One region of the Rhizobium sp. GR12 genome, then DNA from elsewhere that is predicted to be linked to it. Evidence: predicted binding sites of a transcription regulator. Region 1 holds the regulator's gene; each other region holds the start of a gene.
The links. Region 1 encodes LexA, which represses DNA repair genes until DNA is damaged. Its sites were predicted from a motif close to TGTTCNNNNTGTGTTCNG; they were not measured.
Positions count from the first base shown of each region.

Region 2: a site for LexA is predicted at 2,850-2,867, ahead of ruvC (crossover junction endodeoxyribonuclease RuvC). Genes of this name have one in related genera too.
Region 3: a site for LexA is predicted at 2,662-2,679, ahead of QSK43_RS24660 (MazG nucleotide pyrophosphohydrolase domain-containing protein). Genes of this name have one in related genera too.
Region 4: a site for LexA is predicted at 2,960-2,977, ahead of QSK43_RS05480 (ATP-dependent helicase). Genes of this name have one in related genera too.

Region 1 is NZ_JASXTH010000005.1:332,553-337,664, forward strand. Features, by position in the region: gene QSK43_RS11355 (ComEC/Rec2 family competence protein) at 1-96, shown strand, start outside; gene QSK43_RS11360 (glutathione S-transferase family protein) at 115-792, opposite strand; gene lexA (transcriptional repressor LexA) at 1,247-1,969, opposite strand; gene QSK43_RS11370 (VOC family protein) at 2,180-3,049, shown strand; gene kdsA (3-deoxy-8-phosphooctulonate synthase) at 3,049-3,894, shown strand; gene eno (phosphopyruvate hydratase) at 4,042-5,112, shown strand, end outside.
Region 2 is NZ_JASXTH010000010.1:156,233-161,344, forward strand. Features, by position in the region: gene QSK43_RS18490 (LLM class flavin-dependent oxidoreductase) at 1-216, opposite strand, end outside; gene QSK43_RS18495 (methyl-accepting chemotaxis protein) at 351-2,660, opposite strand; gene ruvC (crossover junction endodeoxyribonuclease RuvC) at 2,909-3,421, shown strand; gene ruvA (Holliday junction branch migration protein RuvA) at 3,453-4,070, shown strand; gene ruvB (Holliday junction branch migration DNA helicase RuvB) at 4,197-5,112, shown strand, end outside.
Region 3 is NZ_JASXTH010000019.1:5,858-10,969, reverse strand. Features, by position in the region: gene tldD (metalloprotease TldD) at 1-337, shown strand, start outside; gene QSK43_RS24675 (bleomycin resistance protein) at 701-1,138, shown strand; gene QSK43_RS24670 (HAD family hydrolase) at 1,145-1,819, shown strand; gene QSK43_RS24665 (hypothetical protein) at 1,928-2,305, shown strand; gene QSK43_RS24660 (MazG nucleotide pyrophosphohydrolase domain-containing protein) at 2,355-2,660, opposite strand; gene QSK43_RS24655 (sulfite exporter TauE/SafE family protein) at 2,811-3,590, shown strand; gene pdxH (pyridoxamine 5'-phosphate oxidase) at 3,623-4,243, opposite strand; gene QSK43_RS24645 (RT0821/Lpp0805 family surface protein) at 4,375-4,749, shown strand; gene QSK43_RS24640 (DnaJ C-terminal domain-containing protein) at 4,962-5,112, shown strand, end outside.
Region 4 is NZ_JASXTH010000002.1:508,549-513,660, forward strand. Features, by position in the region: gene QSK43_RS05465 (efflux RND transporter permease subunit) at 1-1,131, opposite strand, end outside; gene QSK43_RS05470 (efflux RND transporter periplasmic adaptor subunit) at 1,128-2,282, opposite strand; gene QSK43_RS05475 (carboxymuconolactone decarboxylase family protein) at 2,507-2,917, shown strand; gene QSK43_RS05480 (ATP-dependent helicase) at 3,019-5,112, shown strand, end outside.

The DNA.
Region 1 (5,112 bases):
CCCTGGAGCCGACATCGTTATTACGACTGGAAAAGTGGCCGTTTCGACCGCGATCTGCCGCAACCCGTCATCCGGCTGCTGGCGGCGTCGCAATGACCCCGCCAGCGCGGACAATCAAACCTTGACGCGCAGATCGGCGGTCACTTCGCCGGTCGCACCGATTTCCTGTTCATGTGACACATCGCGCCAAATCTCCTTCAAACCCGCCTCGTACCATTCCTGCATGGCGGGCAGGGCGAGCAGCCGGTCGCAATAGGTTTTCGCCGCAGGCGAAAGATCCGCGCCATAGCTCTGGAAACGGAATGCGACCGGGCAGAAGAAGGCGTCGACCGCGGTGAATTTCTGACCGGCAAGATACGGCCCGCCGAATTTTGAAAGACCTTCGCTCCACAGCACATCGATGCGCTTTATATCGGCCGCAAGCCCTGCATCGGCACCCTTCGGCTTTATCCTTATGCCGACCGACATGGGATAGAGATTGCGCAGCGAGAAAAAGCCCGCATGCATTTCGCTGGCCGCCGAACGCGACCATGCCCTTGCCTGTTTGTCGCTTGCCCAGACGCCCTGATGTCTTTCGGCAAGATATTCGGCGATCGAAAGCGATTCCCAAACGGTCACACCCTCATCGACCAGGCAGGGCACCTTGCCGGTTGGCGAAAACGTGGTGAAGGCGACGCCTTCGCCGAATGGAACGAGCTTTTCATCGAAGGCGATACCGAGCGTGCGCATCAACACCCACGGCCGCAGCGACCACGAGGAATAGTTCTTGTTGGCAATATAAAGATCGTACATGGCGTATCTCCCGGATATGAGGCGCATTTCTATACCTGCCGGCAGTCCATGGAATATCGAAAATAATCCATGGCTCCCATAAGCTGCATTGATGGATCGTAAGGTGAGGGCACGTGTGGCAGCGCCTCGCTAATATCACCACTCGGAGACGACGAAATATCACCACGCGGTGCGATGACGTAAATTCACATTTTGTCCGGGGTCTTGCGGAGGTTCCCCCGCAACGATTGCAGCCGACGGCATATACGCCGCTGCCCCACAGTAAAACAGAAGCATCGGTATCAAGGGTGGAACCAATTTCCAAAAGGCGTCAGGCGCCGATACAGTGGGTGTTGGACAACAACTCGTTTATCTCTGGATCACGCCCGTGCTCTAGAACAACTCACCCTTTCAGACAGACGCCACCCTCTAGATGACGCCTGTTGAAAACCGGAGCGCGTCCGGTTTCATCGGATCAATGGTAACGGCGGATGAGCCCGACCAGTTTGCCCTGGATTTTCACCCGGTCCGGTCCAAAAATACGGGTCTCATAAGCGGGGTTTGCCGCCTCCAGCGCAATGGAGGCTCCCTTGCGGCGGAAACGCTTCAGCGTCGCTTCCTCGTCATCCACCAGAGCCACAACGATGTCACCCGGATTGGCGGTGTTGCCATTGCGGATTATGACGGTATCGCCGTCGAAAATGCCGGCCTCGATCATCGAATCGCCCTTGACCTCAAGCGCGTAATGTTCACCCGTGCCCAGCATGTCTACAGGTACGGCCACATCGTGGGTGTTGTTCTGGATGGCGGAAATCGGCACGCCGGCGGCGATACGTCCCATCACGGGCACGCTGACGGCCCCGACGAGATCGTTGGCCGGCGCCCTGGTGGCAGGGGCCGGTTCCGGCGCCTTGGGTTTGCCGAGGCTGCCTTCGATGACGCTCGGCGAAAAGCCGCGCTGCGGCCTTGCACCCGGCGTATAAGCCTCGGGCAGCTTGATGACTTCCAGCGCTCGCGCCCTATTCGGTAGCCGACGAATGAAACCGCGCTCTTCGAGGGCGGTAATCAGCCGGTGGATGCCGGATTTCGAAGCAAGATCGAGTGCGTCCTTCATTTCATCGAAGGAGGGCGGCACGCCGGACTCTTTCATTCGTTCATGAATGAAGAGAAGCAATTCCTGCTGTTTGCGCGTGAGCATGAGGAAAACACCCTTTGGAATCGTCGTGGAAGTTGCGAAACAAATACAGAACGAACACTATATGTTCCATATGTGTTCTGCAATCCCCTAAAATTTCGTGAAGCTGCTATCTGTTGTCCTGATGATTTGCTTCATCGACCGCATTCGTGCTTTTCTTCGCATCGAACCGTTTCGGCATGGCCTTGCCGCAACGCCAGCAGGAAACCAGTCATGATGAAACCCTATCGCGTCGATCATCTCGTTCTGCCCGTGGAGGTCATCGGCGTTGCCGCAAAGCGTCTCTTAAGCCTTGGATTTACGGTAGCGCCAGAGGCTCTGCATCCCTTCGGGACCCGGAATAGCTGTGTTTTTTTCACCGATGGCACCTACTTGGAGCCACTCGCCATTGCTGACCCGGCTAAATATAATGCCTCGGCAGACAACGGAGATGTGTTCACCGGTAGGGATCGTGCTTTCCGGCAACGGGATGGTAGGGAAGGTTTTTCGGCCCTCGTCGCCCGCACGGACAATGCCCTTGCCGATCATGACAGGTTTGTGGCGGCCGGCGTATCGGCAGGTGAGGTCTTCGAATTTTCGCGGCCAGTCCAAATGCCTGACGGTTCGCAAGGCGAAGCTGCCTTCCGGCTGGCCTTTGCAGGGCAGGATGCCGCTTCGGATTTCTTTTTGTTCAGCTGCCAGCGCCTGAAGGCCCTTCCGGGCGACCGCTCGATGCTCGAGCGCCATGCCAACGGGGTTTACGGTTTGTCCGAGATCGTCCTGTCGTCCGGTCAAAAACCCGGCCCGATGCACCTGATCGAAACGGTGTTCGGCTGTGAGGGCAGGGTGTCTGCGGATGGAGACATCGTATCGGAAACCGGCAATGCACGGATCAGACTGACCGAAAAGGAGGATTTCGAGCCGGAGTTGAAGGATGGCTCTGAGGGATTGCGCGGTGCTGGCGTCGTCTTTTCGTCGCACGATCTTGCCGTGACAGAGGCGGTGCTTGCTGCTAATGGCGTGTCCTACGGAAAAGCGGACGCCCGTCTTGTGGTGCCTGCCGCGCCCGGTCAGGGCGTCACATTCTCCTTCGAGGAAAAATGATGAGCGTTACGAACAATCTCAAAGTCACTGCCGGAGACGGCACGGCCAAGGTTTCCTTTTCCAATACCGAGCGTTTTTCGCTGATCGCCGGTCCCTGCCAGATGGAAAGCCGCGAGCATGCCTTCATGATCGCTGGCGTCCTGAAGGAGCTTTGCGACAGCCTTGGGATAGGCCTCGTCTACAAGTCCTCCTTCGACAAGGCCAACCGCACCTCGCTTTCCGGCAAGCGCGGCATCGGCCTTGAGAATGCGATGCAGGTTTTCGCCGATCTCAAGAAGGAGTTCGGTTTTCCGGTCCTGACCGACATTCACACCGAGGAGCAATGTGCGATCGTCTCCGAAGTCGTGGATGTCTTGCAGATTCCGGCGTTCCTCAGCCGCCAGACGGACCTTCTCGTCGCCGCCGCCAAAACGGGCCGTGTCGTCAATGTCAAGAAGGGCCAGTTTCTGGCTCCCTGGGACATGAAGAACGTGCTTGCCAAGCTCAACGAAAGCGGCAATCCGAATGTGATGCTGTGTGAGCGCGGTGCGTCCTTCGGTTACAACACGCTGGTCTCGGATATGCGTTCCCTGCCGATCATGGCCTCGCTTGGCGCACCTGTCGTGTTCGACGCCACCCATTCGGTGCAGCAGCCGGGCGGGCAGGGCGGATCCACCGGCGGCCAGCGCGAATTCGTCGAGACTTTGGCGCGTGCGGCGGTGGCAGTCGGCGTGGCCGGTCTCTTCATCGAAACCCATGAAGACCCGGACAATGCGCCGTCAGACGGCCCCAACATGGTTCACCTGAAGGACATGCCGAAACTGCTCGAAAAGCTTCTGGCTTTCGACGCCATCGCGAAATCCTGAGTGGCAGGCGGCCATACGGGCGCCGTTTGTTCCAATCGATTTTAATGGCGGGCGCTTCGTTTCTACCGTCCGCTGTCATTGTAATTTCTTCGCCATCGTCTAAGACAGGCGACGGAAAATATCTGTTCCATTCCCAAGGGAGAGACCATGACTGCCATTACCGATATCATCGCGCGCGAAATTCTCGACAGCCGCGGCAACCCGACCGTTGAAGTCGATGTCTATCTCGAAGACGGCTCCATGGGCCGCGCCGCCGTTCCTTCCGGCGCCTCGACAGGCGCGCATGAGGCGGTTGAGCTGCGGGATGGCGGCAAGCGTTATCTCGGCAAGGGCGTGGAAAAGGCGGTCGAAGCCGTCAATACGGAAATCTTCGACGCAATCGGCGGTTTCGACGCTGAAAACCAGATCCAGATCGACCAGACGATGATCGCGCTTGACGGCACGCCGAACAAGTCGCGCATCGGCGCCAACGCCATCCTCGGCGTGTCGCTCGCAGTCGCCAAGGCTGCGGCCGAAGCCTCCGGCCTGCCGCTTTACCGTTATGTCGGTGGCCCGAACGCGCATCTTCTGCCGGTTCCGATGATGAACATCATCAATGGCGGCGCGCATGCCGACAACCCGATCGATTTCCAGGAATTCATGATCCTGCCGGTTGGCGCGGATAACATCCGTGAAGCCGTACGCATGGGTTCGGAAGTATTCCATACGCTGAAAAAAGAATTGTCCGCACAAGGCCACAACACCAATGTTGGCGACGAGGGCGGTTTTGCACCGGGTCTCGAAAGCGCACCGGCTGCGCTCGATTTCATCATGAAGTCGATCGAAAAGGCCGGTTACCGCCCGGGCGAAGACATGTTCATCGGCCTCGACTGCGCCTCGACCGAATTCTTCAAGGACGGAAAATACGTGCTTGAAGGCGAGGGCCGCACGCTGGAGCCGGGCGCGATGGCTGAATATCTGGCCGAACTGGTCGCGAAATACCCGATCATTTCCGTCGAGGACGGCATGGCCGAAGACGACTGGGACGGCTGGAAGGCGCTGACCGACCTCGTCGGCAACAAGTGCCAGCTGGTCGGCGACGATCTTTTCGTCACCAACTCCGCACGCCTTCGCGACGGCATCAAGATGGGTGTCGCAAACTCCATCCTCGTCAAGGTCAACCAGATCGGTTCGCTTTCCGAGACGCTGGATGCGGTCGAGACGGCGCACAAGGCCGGC
Region 2 (5,112 bases), on a different contig from region 1:
GACACGGATATGTTTCGTTGCCGCACCCACATGGGCGATGACGAGCGATGTCGCCGCGCTCGCAATACCCGGCATGCCATGGTGTTCCGCAAGCCAGATGCGGTTGTAACCGTGGTCTTCAGCTTTGATCGCCATGCGGCGGGAGTTTTCAAGCGCCTCGCTGACGCTCTCGCCTTCGCCAATCGGCGAAAGGTCGAGAATGGAAAAGGGTATCATCCGACGCTCCTGCACAAATTCAAGTCTTTGATGCGGATGTAAGGCGCGTCTCCCGATTTACCAGAGAAGTCGCGCAGAATTGAAGGATGGTTCAAAAAAATTGGGGCCTCAGAAGAGGCCCCCTTTTTGCTTTCTCAGCCCGCCCGCCGGAACTGCCGGGTTTCCCGATGCCCGGCCGGTTGCCGGTCGGGTGCCAGCACGAATTGTCCGAGCCTGCCGTCCATCTCTCCCGCTTCGGAGGCGAGATTGCGAATGGCGGCCGTCGTTTCCTCCACCATGGCGGCGTTCTGCTGGGTCATGGTGTCGAGGCTGGTGACGGTGCTGTTGATTTCCGAAAGCGTATGCGCCTCCTCGCGGGTGGAAACCATGATTTCCTCGATGCGGGAACTGATGGTCTGCACATGCTGGCCGATGCCGGTCAGCGAAGCGCCCGCCTTTTCGACCAGCGCGACACCGGTGGATACTTCGTGGGTAGAGCGCTTCAGCAGGCTGGTGATTTCTTTCGCGGCGGCGGCCGAGCGTTGCGCCAGTTCGCGCACCTCCTGCGCCACGACGGCAAAGCCCCTGCCGGCGTCGCCAGCGCGGGCGGCCTCGACACCCGCATTGAGGGCGAGAAGGTTGGTCTGGAAGGCGATTTCGTCGATGACGCCGATGATCTGGTTGATCTGGCGCGATGAGGTCTGGATTGCCTCCATGGCGGCGATGGTCTGCTCCATGACTCGGCCTGAGGCCGTGGCCTCCGTGCTCGCGTCGTGGGCGATCCGTGTCGCCTGTTCGGCGCGTTCGATCTGGTCGCGGACGGCTTCGGTGATTGCCTTGATGGCGCTTGCCGTCTCGGTAATGGAAGCGGCCTGCCGCTCGGTGCGTTCCGCCAGCTGGTCGGCACCCACCCGCATTTCCTCCGAACCGCCGCGAACTGCGGCGGAATTGTTACCAATGGCCTGCATGGTCTCGCTGAGCCTCGCAAGCGCCGTATTGAAGTTGTGGCGCAGGCTTTCGAGATCTTCGGGGAAGGCGGTCTCAATGCGATAGGCAAGATTGCCGTTTGCCAGTCGATCCAGCCCTTCGTCCAGAGAATGGACGACCATTTGCAGGGTGCCTGCCTCAGCCTCCCGTTCTGCAAGATGTGCGCGGCGCGCCGTTTCGGCTTCCTCGCGGGTGCGCGATGCGGTTGCTTCCATTTCCCGCTGCAAGATGAGCTTTTCGCGGAAACTACCCAGCGCACGCGCCATGCGGCCGATTTCGTCCTTGCGGTCCTGATTGCCGATCTCGGTGTCGAGACGGCCCGCCGCTACCTCGCCGGTCAGTCCGGCAAGCTTTTCCAGCGGGGCGAACAGACGCCGCGCGAAAAAGGCTGTTGCCGCACACATGGCGGCCAGGACGCAAAGGCCGATCGCTGCAAGCGTGCCGGCAATCGAGATGGAGCCCGCGTTCAACTCGCTGCGCAACATGCTTTCCACCGCGAGATATTTTTCACCGGCAAAGGAGAAGGGACGGGCATAGGCATTGGCCTCGCCGTCCGGGCGGTCGATCTTGGCAATCGTCATGCCAGCCGCATTCAGCGCTTGCGCGTGGAAGCCGTAGATTACCGGATCGAGGCTGACGAGCCCGCTGCCATCCACGCCCAGAACCTTGCCGTCGGCAGAAATGATCGCGGATTGTTCGGAGCTGCCGGCGGCGATGCCTTTCGCGAGTATATGGCCGAAGACCTCTTGCTTGACACGGAAGAGGACGATGCCCTTGAACGCACCGAATTTGACAACCGGAATGCCGAAATAGATGCCGGCCTCATTCGTCGCGGCGTCGATCCGCAGACCGGAGAAACTCGTCTGCGCAACGTCGTTCACGGCTTTTTCGGCACTAGCGGCCCCACGGGCAAAGGCTGTGCCGAGGCCGCTATCCGCCCAGGCGCCGCCCGTGACGGTTTCCCCGAAAGCCGATCCTTTCAGATAGGAGTAATAGACCGTGCCGGCGGGATCGACGAAGAGAACATCGCTGAAGGGAGTTCCGTTGAGATAGCCGCCGATATCCGTCTGGGTTTTTTCATGGGTGGAATAATAAAAGCCGCTCGGGTTTTCAGGCTTGATGAGCTTTTCCTTTTCGCCGAAGGGGTTCTCCTTGACGAAGACGCGTTGCAGTTCCGCCTTTGCGTCGCCGGAATTTTTCTGCACCGTGCCCCAGCCGCTGCGCATGGAAACCACCGCCATTTGCAGGGATTCGATCTTGGCGATGGAAACCGCCTGCGTTTCGAGCTGCTCAAGACGTTCCTGCAGCATATCGCCCCGGAAGACGAGAATGCTTTCCATGGATTTCGACGCCTGTTCCTCCAGAACGCCGCTGCTGCTTTGATAGCCGAGAAGCGTGAGAGCCCCGGTCGAGATCGTCATCAGCGCAAGGAAGATCGCGAGCACTTTGGTGGATATGGAATGAAAACGGTTCAGCATGGCCGATGCAGCCCCCAATGCCGGATCAGTTCCCGCGCCATGCATGCACGGCGCCATCGGACGGCTGATATGGCGAAAATATTGTGCTGTGGATCATCATGTCCGCAGCTCCCCTTTTTTGATTTTGTGCGGGAACAATGCGGTACGCGGTTTAAGCAGAGGTAAATGCTGCACTGCAAATTTGATCAATGTTGTCGTTTTGTTCACTTATCGCTGGCAGGGTCGCAACCGAAAAGATAGGGTGCCTCATGCAAAAGACGATTCGAATCATCGGTATCGACCCCGGGTTGCGGCGCACCGGATGGGGTGTCATCGAAACCCTCGGCAACAGCCTTCGGTTTGTCGCCTCCGGTACCGTGACGTCGGATGGCGACATGGACCTTGCCTCCCGGCTGTGCCAGCTGCATGACGGGCTGGCGGACGTCGTACACAGCCATCAGCCCGACGAGGCGGCGGTGGAGCAGACCTTCGTGAACAAGGATGCGGTCGCCACGCTGAAACTCGGTCAGGCGCGCGGCATCGCCATGCTGGTTCCGGCGCGGGCGGGATTACCTGTCTTCGAATATGCGCCGAATGCGGTCAAGAAGGCCGTCATCGGCGTGGGGCACGGCGAAAAGCAGCAAATCCACATGATGCTGAAAATCCTGATGCCGAAGGCCGAATTCAAGGGTAACGATGCGGCGGACGCTTTGGCGATCGCAATTTGCCACGCCCATAATCGCGGCGGCGACAGGATGGCGCGGCTTTTGGCGGCCGGTTGAATATTTGAAGTCTCATTGAGCGGGCGGCATCATGATCGGAAAACTTAAAGGCACCATCGAGGAAATCGGCACGGATTACGTGCTGGTGGATGTGCACGGCGTCTGTTACGTGGCCAGTTGCTCGGCCCGGACACTTTCGAAAATTGGCTCCGCTGGCGAAGCGGTGGTCCTCTTCATTGAAACCTATGTGCGCGAAGACCAGCTGAAGCTGTTCGGTTTCCTGTCGGCGCTTGAGCGGGAATGGTTCAATCTGCTGCAGAGCGTGCAGGGGGTCGGCTCGAAAGTAGCGCTGGCAATGCTGTCCACCCTGTCCCCTTCCGAACTCGCCAATGCGATAGCGCTACAGGACAAGGTGATGATTTCGCGTGCGCCGGGCGTCGGGCCGAAAGTGGCGGTGCGCATCGTCACTGAACTTCGCAACAAGGCGCCTGCTTTTGCCGGAGAGGCTGCGGCTTCCATCGGGCTCAAGCAGGAGCTTGGCGAAGGTGTGGCCTCCGCGCCGGTTGCGGATGCCGTTTCCGCGCTCACCAATCTCGGTTATTCGCGCGACCAGGCCGCAAATGCGGTTGCCGCCGCGCTGAAGAATGGCGGGGAGGGCGGCGACAGTGCCAAACTCATCCGGCTCGGCCTGCGCGAACTTTCACGCTAAGCTGCGCGCAGCAAGCGAACGAAGCCGGGTGCGATGCTGAATTTCGTGAAGCGCCTTCGTGCGACAGTCGTGATATAGCGGCGAAGACCATCTCTTGAATTGGTTTAGAACAATGGAATGCCCTCTATGAGCGATGCGGACAGACTGATTTCGGCGGACAAGCGCGGTGAAGATATTGACACCACCATGCGTCCGCAGTCGCTGGACGATTTTACCGGCCAGGCGGAGGCCCGCGCCAATCTCAAGGTATTTATCGAAGCCGCCAAGAACCGCGGCGAGGCGCTGGATCATGTGTTGTTCGTGGGACCGCCTGGCCTTGGCAAAACCACGTTGGCGCAGATCATGGCCAAGGAGCTTGGCGTCAACTTCAGGTCCACCTCCGGACCGGTGATTGCCAAGGCGGGCGATCTCGCCGCACTTCTAACCAATCTCGAGGAGCGCGACGTGCTCTTCATCGATGAAATCCACCGTCTCAACCCGGCAGTCGAGGAAATTCTCTATCCGGCGATGGAGGATTTCCAGCTCGACCTCATCATCGGGGAGGGGCCGGCGGCCCGTTCGGTGAAGATCGACCTTTCCAAATTCACCCTCGTTGCCGCGACCACGCGTCTCGGCCTTCTGACGACGCCGCTGCGCGACCGTTTCGGTATTCCCGTCCGGCTGGCCTTCTACACTGTCGATGAACTGGAACTGATCGTTCGGCGCGGGGCGCGGCTGATGGGGCTGAACATGACCGACGGGGGCGCGCGCGAGATTGCGAGGCGCGCACGCGGCACGCCGCGCATCGCCGGACGGCTTTTGCGCCGGGTGCGTGATTTTGCCGAGGTGGCGCGGGCGGAAGCCGTCACACGCGAGATCGCCGACGAGGCGCTGACGCGGCTGCTTGTCGACAAAATGGGTCTCGACCAGCTCGACATGCGTTATCTGACCATGATCGCGGTCAATTTCGGCGGCGGTCCGGTCGGTATCGAGACCATCGCTGCCGGTCTGTCGGAACCGCGCGACGCGATCGAGGATATCATCGAGCCCTATATGATCCAGC
Region 3 (5,112 bases), on a different contig from region 1:
CGACAAGACGCCCGCAGAGATCATTTCCTCGGTCAAAAAAGGTATCTATGCCGTTTCCTTCGGCGGCGGACAGGTGGACATCACGTCAGGCAAATTCGTGTTCGGCTGCACCGAGGCCTATCTGATCGAAAACGGCAAGATCGGCGCGCCGGTCAAGGGTGCGATGCTGATCGGCAACGGACCGGACGCGATGAAGCGCGTCTCGATGATCGGCAACGATTCCAAGCTCGATACGGGCATCGGCAATTGCGGCAAGGCCGGGCAATGGGTGCCGGTCGGCGTCGGCCAGCCGCATCTGCGCATGGACCAGATCACCGTTGGCGGCACGAAGGCGTAGTTTCGGGGTGCGGGAGTTGCGCTTCACGATGTTTGCAGCTCTGGAGAACGTACCACACGCGCGCATCGTTCTCCGTCATTCCGGCCTCGAGCCGGAATCCAGCCGACACGCGTCCGCGTGTCGAGATAAGTCTTTTCAGCCCAAGGACTTGGGCTGGCTGGATACCGGCTCAAGGCCGGCATGACGGCAGGGAGAGAGTTGCGGCCGGCGAAACGTTGAACCTGCCGCGACAAGCTCAGCCCATAACACCGCACATGGCTGCCATGATGAGGATTCCTCTGGCACGCCGCCGAGAAGACGATAAGATCGCCCATCACGACAGGCCTCTTCTCCCATCGCCCGGCCTGCGCGGCAAAGGAGACCATGACCATCATACGAAATGCCCTCGTCCCGGAACTAGCCGTCAGCGACTGGCAGAAAAGCCGCGCTTTTTATTGCGACCTGATCGGTTTTCATGTGGCCTATGAGCGCGCCGAAGAGGGCTTCACCTACCTTGCGCTGGGTGATGCGCAGCTGATGATCGACCAGATCGGCGCGACCCGGACCTTCGTGGCGGAAAATGCAGCGCTTGAATTTCCGCTGGGTCGCGGCATGAACCTACAGCTCGCCGTCCCTTCCCTGCTGCCGATCCTGGCGCGGCTGGAGCGAGCCTCGATCGATCTTCTCCTGCCGCCGGAGGAAAAATGGTACAGGCGCGGCACCGTCGAAGTCGGCAACCGGCAATTCGTGGTCGCCGATCCGGACGGTTACCTGATCCGCCCGTTCGAAAGCCTCGGCGAACGCCCCTTCCGGTTCGGTTGAGCCGGCATGCTGCCTTTTCTCCCGCATGCTGTCATTTTCGACATGGACGGATTGCTGATCGAAAGTGAGGCGCTTTATCGCGACTCCTTTCTGGCGGCGTCAGATGAAGGCGGCCACGGAATGCGGGTCGAGACCTACCAGAAAGTCTGCGGCAGCCCGTGGGATGTCATCACCGGAACCATTTTCGCCGATTATGGCGCGGATTTTCCGATCGATAGCTTCCGCGATGCATGGCTCCGGCATCTTGCCGTGATGATGGCGGAAGGCGTGGCGCTGAAACCCGGCGTCATCGAAATCCTCGATCTTCTCGACCGGCTCGACATCCGCCGCGCCATCGCCACGTCCTCGCGGCACGATTCGGTCACGCGACACCTCGGCCCTTACGATCTTCTCAGACGTTTCGACACCATCGTCGCGCGCGGCGAGTATACCGACCCGAAGCCCTCGCCCATGCCCTATCTGACCGCCGCAAAGCGTCTCGACATCGATCCGGGCCTTTGCCTGGCGCTTGAGGATTCCTGGCACGGCGTCCGCTCCGCCTCCTCGGCGGGCATGATGACGATCATGGTGCCGGATGTCGCGCCGCCGACCGACGAAATGCGGGAGAAATGCATCGCCGTTTCAAGCGACCTTCATGCGGTGGCAAGCCTTTTGCGGTATGCACAGCCGTCAGCGGTGTGAAAGCGCGTCACATGCCTTTAGTCATTGGTCTTTATGGTGACGCGCATATCGGCTGACAGGCCGATGCTGTTCGAATTCATTGTCGGCGCATCCATAAACGGAGTGGTCATGCTGCTTGTCGCCGTGTCGCTCGCGACGCTTATACTGCTCGCCCTTTCCGCATTTCAGATTGTCCTTGTGGCGGGTGCGCCCCTCGGTCGCTTCGCCTGGGGCGGCGAGCACAGGGTCCTGCCCGCCACGCAACGCATTGCCAGCGTGGGATCTGTCGCGATCTATGCCCTTGCCGCATCTTTTCCGCTGCAAAAGGCGGGTTTCATCAGTCTCTGGCCGGCAGACTGGATCGAGCCCAGCATCTGGATCATCGCCTGCTATTTCGCGGTGAGCATCGGATTGAACGCAATGTCGCGAAGCCGTGCGGAGCGGCGGTACATGACGCCGGTAGCCGCCATTCTCGCAATTCTGTTCTTTATCGTCTCGTTCTCATAATCGCGGCAGTGGCAGGCAGCGCCAAGGTCGAATCTCATTCCACAAACTGTCATACCGACGGCGTAAAACGCCACTTGCGCTCTATCGATCCTTCGATATCCAGCCCCTTGTGGTGGGCCAGCAGCAGCACATGGCCTAGAAGATCGGCGGTTTCGTCGGCGAGATCGCGTTTCATCTCGTCTTCGCTTTTGCCTTTGCTGCGCCCCCGCCCCGTCAGGCGGTTCCAGGCCTGCGTGACCTCGCCGATCTCTTCCTGAAGCTTCAGCATGTACCAGTCGGGATCGCGGACGATCCCGTTTTCCTCGGCGTATTTTTGCGAGGCCTCTTCGAACTGGCGCATCATGACAGCAAGCATTTGTTCATCCTTTGTTCATGAGATACAACTCTAATCACGATTCTCCGGCGACGTCGACCCGAAAGGGCGCATACGACCGTGAACGGAAATTTCCGCGACAGGCGCCTGCATGCGGGATAGGAAAAGGCATTCGAAACCGTGCAGTCATCCATGTCTCAACTCGATTTTTTCTCGGCCCTCATCACCGCGCATAGCCCGTCGCTGCTTGCGATGTTTGCGGGCGCTGCCTTTCTCGCCGGCCTTGCCCGCGGCTTTTCCGGTTTCGGTGCAGCGCTCATCTTCATTCCGCTTGCCAGCGCCATCGTCGGGCCACGCGTTGCTTCGGCGGTTCTGCTGGTGGTGGACGGCGTCCTGACGCTCGGCATGATACCGCCCGCATGGCGCATGGCGGACCGGCGGGAAGTTTTCATCATGGCGGCTGGCGCGCTTGTCGGCGTGCCGATCGGCACCATCCTGCTTTCCAGCGGAGATCCCCTGACCCTGCGCTGGATCATCTCCGCCGTGGTGGTCGTGCTGCTGCTGTTTCTGGTTTCCGGCTGGCGTTACAGCGGTCGGCCGAAAACGCCGCTGACCCTGTTCACCGGGCTTATTGCCGGGCTTTTTTCAGGCGCTGCGCAACTGGGTGGTCCGCCCATCGTCGCCTATTGGCTTGGCGGCGCCCTCAAAGGGGCTTTCGTGCGCGCCAACGTCATTCTCTATTTCGCGATTTCGACGGTAATTTCCGCTGCCAGCTATTTTCTCGGTGGCCTTTTCACCGCCGATGTGCTGGTTTTTTTCCTGCTGGCCCTGCCGTTTTACGGGGCTGGTCTTTATGCCGGCGCGCGGCTGCACGGGCTCGCCGACGAAGCCGCATTCCGGCGCATCTGCTATGGCCTGATCGCCATTTCCGCCATCATCGGCCTGCCGCTGTTCGATGCGCTGCTGAAATAGGCGGGCCGAGAACGACCCGCCCTCCGCCGCCTTCACGGATACATGCGAACCTTGGACCAGGGCTCATCCGGCGTCTCGCGACGGAATTCGACGCGGTCGTGCAGGCGGAACTTGCGGTCGTGCCAGAACTCGATGCTGACGGGGCGAATGCGGAAACCGGACCAGTAGGACGGGCGGGGAATTTCACCGATCGCATATCTGGCGGTATATTCGGCAACGGCCTTTTCCAGCGCGAAACGGCCTTCCAGCGGCCGCGACTGCTTCGACGCCCAGGCGCCGATGCGGCTGCCGCGCGGGCGTGAGGCGTAATAGGCGTCCGCCTCCGCATCGCTGACGATCTCCACCTCGCCGCGCAGACGCACCTGCCGTCGCAGGCTTTTCCAGTGGAAACACATGGCCGCCTTTTTCTGGCCCAGAATCTCGCGTCCCTTCTGGCTTTCGAAATTCGTGTAGAAAACGAAGCCGCGATCATCCACGTCTTTCAGCAGCACCATGCGCACATTCGGCAGACCGTTTTCATCGACGGTTGCCAGCGCAACCGCGTTCGGATCGTTGATTTCGGAAGCCGTCGCATCCTTCAGCCACTCGGCAAAAAGTGTGAACGGTTCATTTTCTTCCGTGAAGTCACTGGATGTTAACCCCGTTTCCGACATATTGACTAAAATACTCCCGAGCTGATTTGGACCCCAGAGATGATCTCTGGTGAAAGATGGTGACCGTCATAGCAAAGTCGAACAGTCGAACAAAGGGCCTCCTTTCGTCGATAGCGGAAGTTTCCGCCATCGTGTCATTGCTCGTTGTGCTGAGCGGTTGCGTCAGCCTCGATCTGTTCGGCGGCGATAAAATCGACCGCACGCTTTCCACCGCTTCCGTTCCCAACCAGCCGAACAATGGCCAGCAGACGGACGACGCGACGATCCGCAACGCGGTAACATCGGCCGATCTTACCAAGCTTGCCGACCAGCCGCTGCCCTGGGCCAATGCCGCAACCGGCAGCGCCGGCGTCGTCACCACCATTCACGAAGACAGATCCAGCGGTTTCGTCTGCCGCGATTTCAGGACGACGCGCCACTCCTTCGAGGGCATTGCGAGCTATGCGGGACAGGCCTGCCTGTCGGAAACCGGCGAATGGTTACTCACCCGCTTCGAGCAGAAATAAACTGTTTACCCTGGTACAGGGAATAAAGCCTGCCGCACGGCAGCGCGCAGTCCCCGTAAAGAACTGATTAGCAACTTATTGCAACAGTCGACGTTGAGTAAACCGAGGGCGTGCTGGCGAATGATCGCGGGCATCCCTTTTCGGAGGGGTTTGTTTCAGGATTGCGCCATGAGCGGCAGCACACGCCTGAGCCAACGTAACTGGTGTTTCGCATGCGCGATCCGTATTCCATCCTCGGCGTGAAACGTGACGCCCGCCACGAGGACATCAAAGCCGCCTGGCGCACGAAGGCGAAAACCGTCCATCCGGACGCCAATCGCGACGATCCCGACGCATCGGCGCGATTCGCCGAGGTGGGGCAGG
Region 4 (5,112 bases), on a different contig from region 1:
CAGCGCCACCGGCATGGTGATCGCCGGAATGAGGGTCGCCCGCCAGTCGCGCAGGAACAGATAAAGCACGACGACAACGATGAGCGCCGAAAGACCGAGCGCCAGTTCTACCTCGTGCAGCGCACCTTCGATGAAGACGGCATCGTCGCTGGTGACGATGATGCGCGTGCCTTCCGGCAGGTTGACAGACATGGCATCGACGGCGGCCTTCACGCCGGTGGAGATATTCAGCGTATTGGACTGCGCCTGCCGGATGACGCCGAGACCGACACCCTGCACGCCGTTGGAGCGCAGCGAGGTGGATTCGTCGTCCGCGCCCAGCATGACGGTCGCAACGTCACGCAGGCGGATATTGCTCTTGATGAGAAGGTTCGAAAAATCCTCCGGCTTCGTCAGGCTGGCCGTGGCGCGCACGACGATGTCCTGCGTAGCGCTTTTCAGCGATCCCGCCGGCATATCAAGGGCAGCGCTGGCCAAAGCGTTCGCGACATCGGTGACAGTCAAGCCACGGCTGGCAAGCGCCGCCTGATTGAGATCGACGCGGAAGACCTTTTCCTGATCGCCATAAAGCTCCACATCCGCAACACCATCGACGGCGGCCAGGCGGTCGATGACCTCGTCATCCACCAGCTTGGTCAGATCCTCCATGCTGAGCGTGGACGATGTGACGGCGAGGCGCATGATCGGCTGGCTGTCGGAATCCGCCTTGATGATCTGCGGTTCGTCGGCATCGTCAGGCAACTGGTTGGTCACGCGGCCGATAGCGTCACGGACATCGTTTGCGGCAACGGCCATATCGACGTTGTCGCCGAACTCCATCGTCACGCGGCTGGTGCCGAACTGCGAGTTGGAGGAGATGGATTTGACGCCGCTGACGCGCGCCACCGCACCCTCGATCGTCTGCGTCACTTCCTGGTCGATGGTTTCGGGCGCAGCACCCTCGTAAGTCGTCCTGACGCTGATGGTCGGCCGGTCCACATCCGGCAGCTCACGCACTTCGACACCCACCAGCGCGGCAAGGCCGGCGACGACAAGCAAGGTATTGAGAACCGCCGCTAGAATGGGGCGGCGAACGAACAATGCGGTAAATGCGAGCTTGGAATCCTGAGCGGGAGGCGACTGCGTCGTCATTGGCTGGCAACCTCCTCGGGCTTCGGCTGGCTGGCGACGCGGACCACGCCGCCTTCCCGCACCCGCTGCAATCCTTCGGTCACGACCTGCTCGCCCTCCGCCAGTTCCGCCTTCACGAGGACGGCGTCGGGATTGCGCTGCACGATCTGCACGCGCACCTTGCCGGATTTATTGTCGGTCACGCGCCAGACATAGGAGCCTTCGGCATCCCATTGCACGGCCAGCGGATCGACCGAAGCGAAGGTCTCCCCGGCAAAACGCATGGTGACGCCGAAAGACATGCCGGCCCGCAATTCGTCCTTGTCGTTGCCGAGCCGCGCCCGGATGCGGATGGTGCGGCTCGCCGCGTCGACACGGTTGTCGACAGCCTCGACTTCGCCCTTGAACGTCTCGCCGGGGCGCGAAATCGAGGTGGCTTCCACCGGCATTCCAACCGTAATCGCAGTTGCGAACCGTTCCGGGGCCCAGAAGTTGACCAGAATTTCGGAACGGTCGTCGATGCTGACGATGGTCGATTGCGTGGTGACGTTGTCGCCGATATTGGCGGCGACGATACCGGCCACACCCTCTATCGGTGCGACGATATCGCGACGCCTGAGGTTCAGTTCGGCGGTGCTCAGCGCGAGTTTCGCGGCCTCCTCGGCAATCTGCGCGTCCAGCACATCAAGGCGGGAGACGGATCTCAGGTTCTTGTAGGAATTCGATTTTTCGACGGCGCTGCGGAGCGCGACCTGCGCCTTGTCCCGCTCGATCACCTGCTCCTCGTCATCGAGCCGCGCAAGCACCTGCCCCTTCACGACGCGGGCGCCGGATGAAACACGAATTTCGGAAAGCGTGCCGGAGGTCTGCGGCATGACGACGACCGACTGGATCGCCTCACCATTGCCGATGGCGTTCAGCCTGTCATTGACCGTGCCTTTTTTGACCGGGGTCATCACCACCAGGGTCGCATTGCCGTTGCGCCGTGCGCCGCCCGCACCTTGCCCGGATGGCGAGCCTGATGTCGCGGCAACCTCGACAGCGCCGGCCGGCATTTTGCCGATCCCGATACCGGCAAGCAAATTGCGGGCCTCGGGCGAATAAAAGCCCCAAAGACAGAGCCCCGTTCCCGCCACGGCAAGACAGACACCCACCTGTTTCCAGACCCGCATACAATTCTCCGGTTAATCCGCACAGCATATCCGTCCCGAAAAAGACCTTCGCGGAACGTTTGAAGTATTCCCGCATGCCTTGACGAAGGCAACGCACAAATCCGTTTCTTACATAATTGTAATTTGTGATGAATTGTCGTCGAAAGTACCCGACGGCCATTTCTATCGCAAATATTTGTCGATCCGCTACTCTGCCACGGAAACAGCCGTGACCGGAGGACGCCATGAGCACCGTAACGAAAGCCGAAAATCCAGAAGCCAATCCCCGCATCAAGGCGGTGTTCGACGATATCCGTGCCACGCGCAAATCGGATTTCATCAACAATATGTGGCTTTATCTCGCCTTCGATCCCGATCTTCTGGAAAAGACCTGGGCCGAGGTCAAGGCGGTGATGGCCACACCCTCAGTGCTCGATCCCGTGGTAAAGGAAATGCTCTACATCGCCGTTTCCGTTACCAATGGCTGCTCCTATTGCGCTCACTCCCACACGGCAGCCGCCAAAGCCAAGGGCATGACGGACGAGCAGCATGCCGATCTGCTGCGGGTCATCGCGCTTGCAGCCAAGACCAACCAGCTGGCCGTGGCGCTGCAATTGCCGGTGGATGCCGCTTTCGATGCCGACAGTCGGCCATGAGACGAAAAAACGCCTTGGAATAGGCGTTTTGACTGACGATACCGGAATAAAAGCAGAACACGGTTCTGGCCTTTATATCCCGAATCACTACATTGGGCCGCATGAGCAACAGTTTTGACGATATGCCGTTCTTCGATGAGGAACCCGAAGCGCCGCGCAAGGCGACGAACAATGCCGATGCGGCAAGCGGCGGCGGGCTTGGCATTGCCGCGCGCGCCATGGCGGCACGCGATCAGGCGCGGCCGATCCCCGACTATCTTTCCGGCCTCAACCCGGAACAGCGCGAAGCCGTGGAAACGCTGGACGGCGCGGTTCTAGTGCTTGCGGGCGCCGGCACCGGCAAGACCCGCGTTCTGACCACCCGCATCGCCCATATTCTGGCCACCGGCCGCGCCTATCCCAGCCAGATCCTTGCCGTGACCTTCACCAACAAGGCGGCACGCGAGATGAAGGAACGTATCGGCGTTCTGGTCGGCGGCGCAGTCGAGGGCATGCCGTGGCTCGGCACCTTCCACTCCATCGGCGTCAAGCTTCTGCGTCGCCATGCCGAACTCATCGGCCTGAGGTCGGATTTCACCATTCTCGATACCGATGACGTGATACGGCTTTTGAAACAGCTCATTCAGGCCGAAGGTCTTGATGACAAGCGCTGGCCCGCCAAACAGTTTGCCGGCATGATCGACGGCTGGAAGAACAAGGGGCTGACGCCGCCGGATATTCCGGAAGGCGATTCCCGCGCTTTCGCCAATGGCAAGGGCCGCGAGCTTTACGCCGCCTATCAGGCACGGCTGAAAACGCTGAACGCCTGCGATTTCGGCGATCTTCTGCTGCACCCGATCAGCATCTTCCGCCGCCATGCCGATATTCTGAAGGAATATCACCAGAAGTTCCGTTATATTCTGGTCGACGAATATCAGGACACCAATACGTCGCAATATATGTGGCTGCGGCTTCTTGCCCAGCGCCCGAAAGGCGAGCCGCAAAACGTCTGTTGCGTGGGCGACGACGACCAGTCGATCTATGGCTGGCGCGGTGCCGAAGTGGACAACATCCTTCGCTTCGACAAGGATTTCCCCGGCGCCAAGGTCGTCAAGCTTGAACGCAACTACCGTTCCACCGAACATATTCTCGGCACCGCCGGCCATCTGATCGCCCACAATGAAGGGCGTCTCGGTAAAACCCTGTTCACCGAGCGGAGCAGCCCGGATGACGAAAAGGTGGTGGTGCATGCGGCATGGGACTCCGAAGAGGAAGCCCGCGCCGTCGGCGAGGAAATCGAGCAGCTTCAGCGCAAGAACCACAAGCTGAACGACATGGCCATCCTCGTTCGCGCCTCCTTCCAGATGCGCGAGTTCGAAGATCGCTTTGTGACGCTTGGCCTCAATTACCGCGTTATCGGCGGTCCGCGATTCTATGAGCGTCTCGAAATCCGCGATGCCATGGCCTATTTCCGGCTCGTCTGCCAGCCGGCCGACGATCTCGCCTTCGAGCGTATCGTCAACACCCCCAAGCGTGGCCTTGGCGATACGACCATCCGCAATCTGCATGACTACGCCCGCGCCCGCGACATTCCGATGCTGGCGGCGGCGACCGACATCATCGAGACCGACGAGCTGAAACCGAAGGCGCGCAAGGCGCTGTTCGACGTGGTGCAGGATTTCCGCCGCTGGCAGGGCCTGCTGGAGAACACCGAACACACCACGCTTGCCGAGCAAATCCTCGACGAAAGCGGCTATACCGCCATGTGGCAGGCCGACAAGAGCGCTGAAGCGCCCGGCCGGCTGGAAAACCTGAAAGAACTCATCCGCTCGATGGAGGTCTTCGAAAGCATGCGCGGCTTCCTCGAGCACGTCGCGCTGGTGATGGACGCCGAGCAGAATGCAGAGCTGGATGCGGTTTCCATCATGACGCTGCATTCCGCCAAGGGGCTGGAATTCGACACCGTCTTCCTGCCCGGCTGGGAAGAAGGACTGTTCCCGCACCAGCGCGCGCTGGACGAAGGCGGCCGCTCCGGTCTGGAGGAAGAACGCCGCCTCGCCTATGTCGGCATCACCCGCGCCAAGAAGCTCTGCCATATCTGGTTCGTATCGAACCGGCGTATCCATGGGCTGTGGCAATCCACCCTGCCCTCGCGTTTTCTGGACGAACTGCCGCCGGCCCATGTGGATGTCGCGGCATCCGACAGCAATTACGGC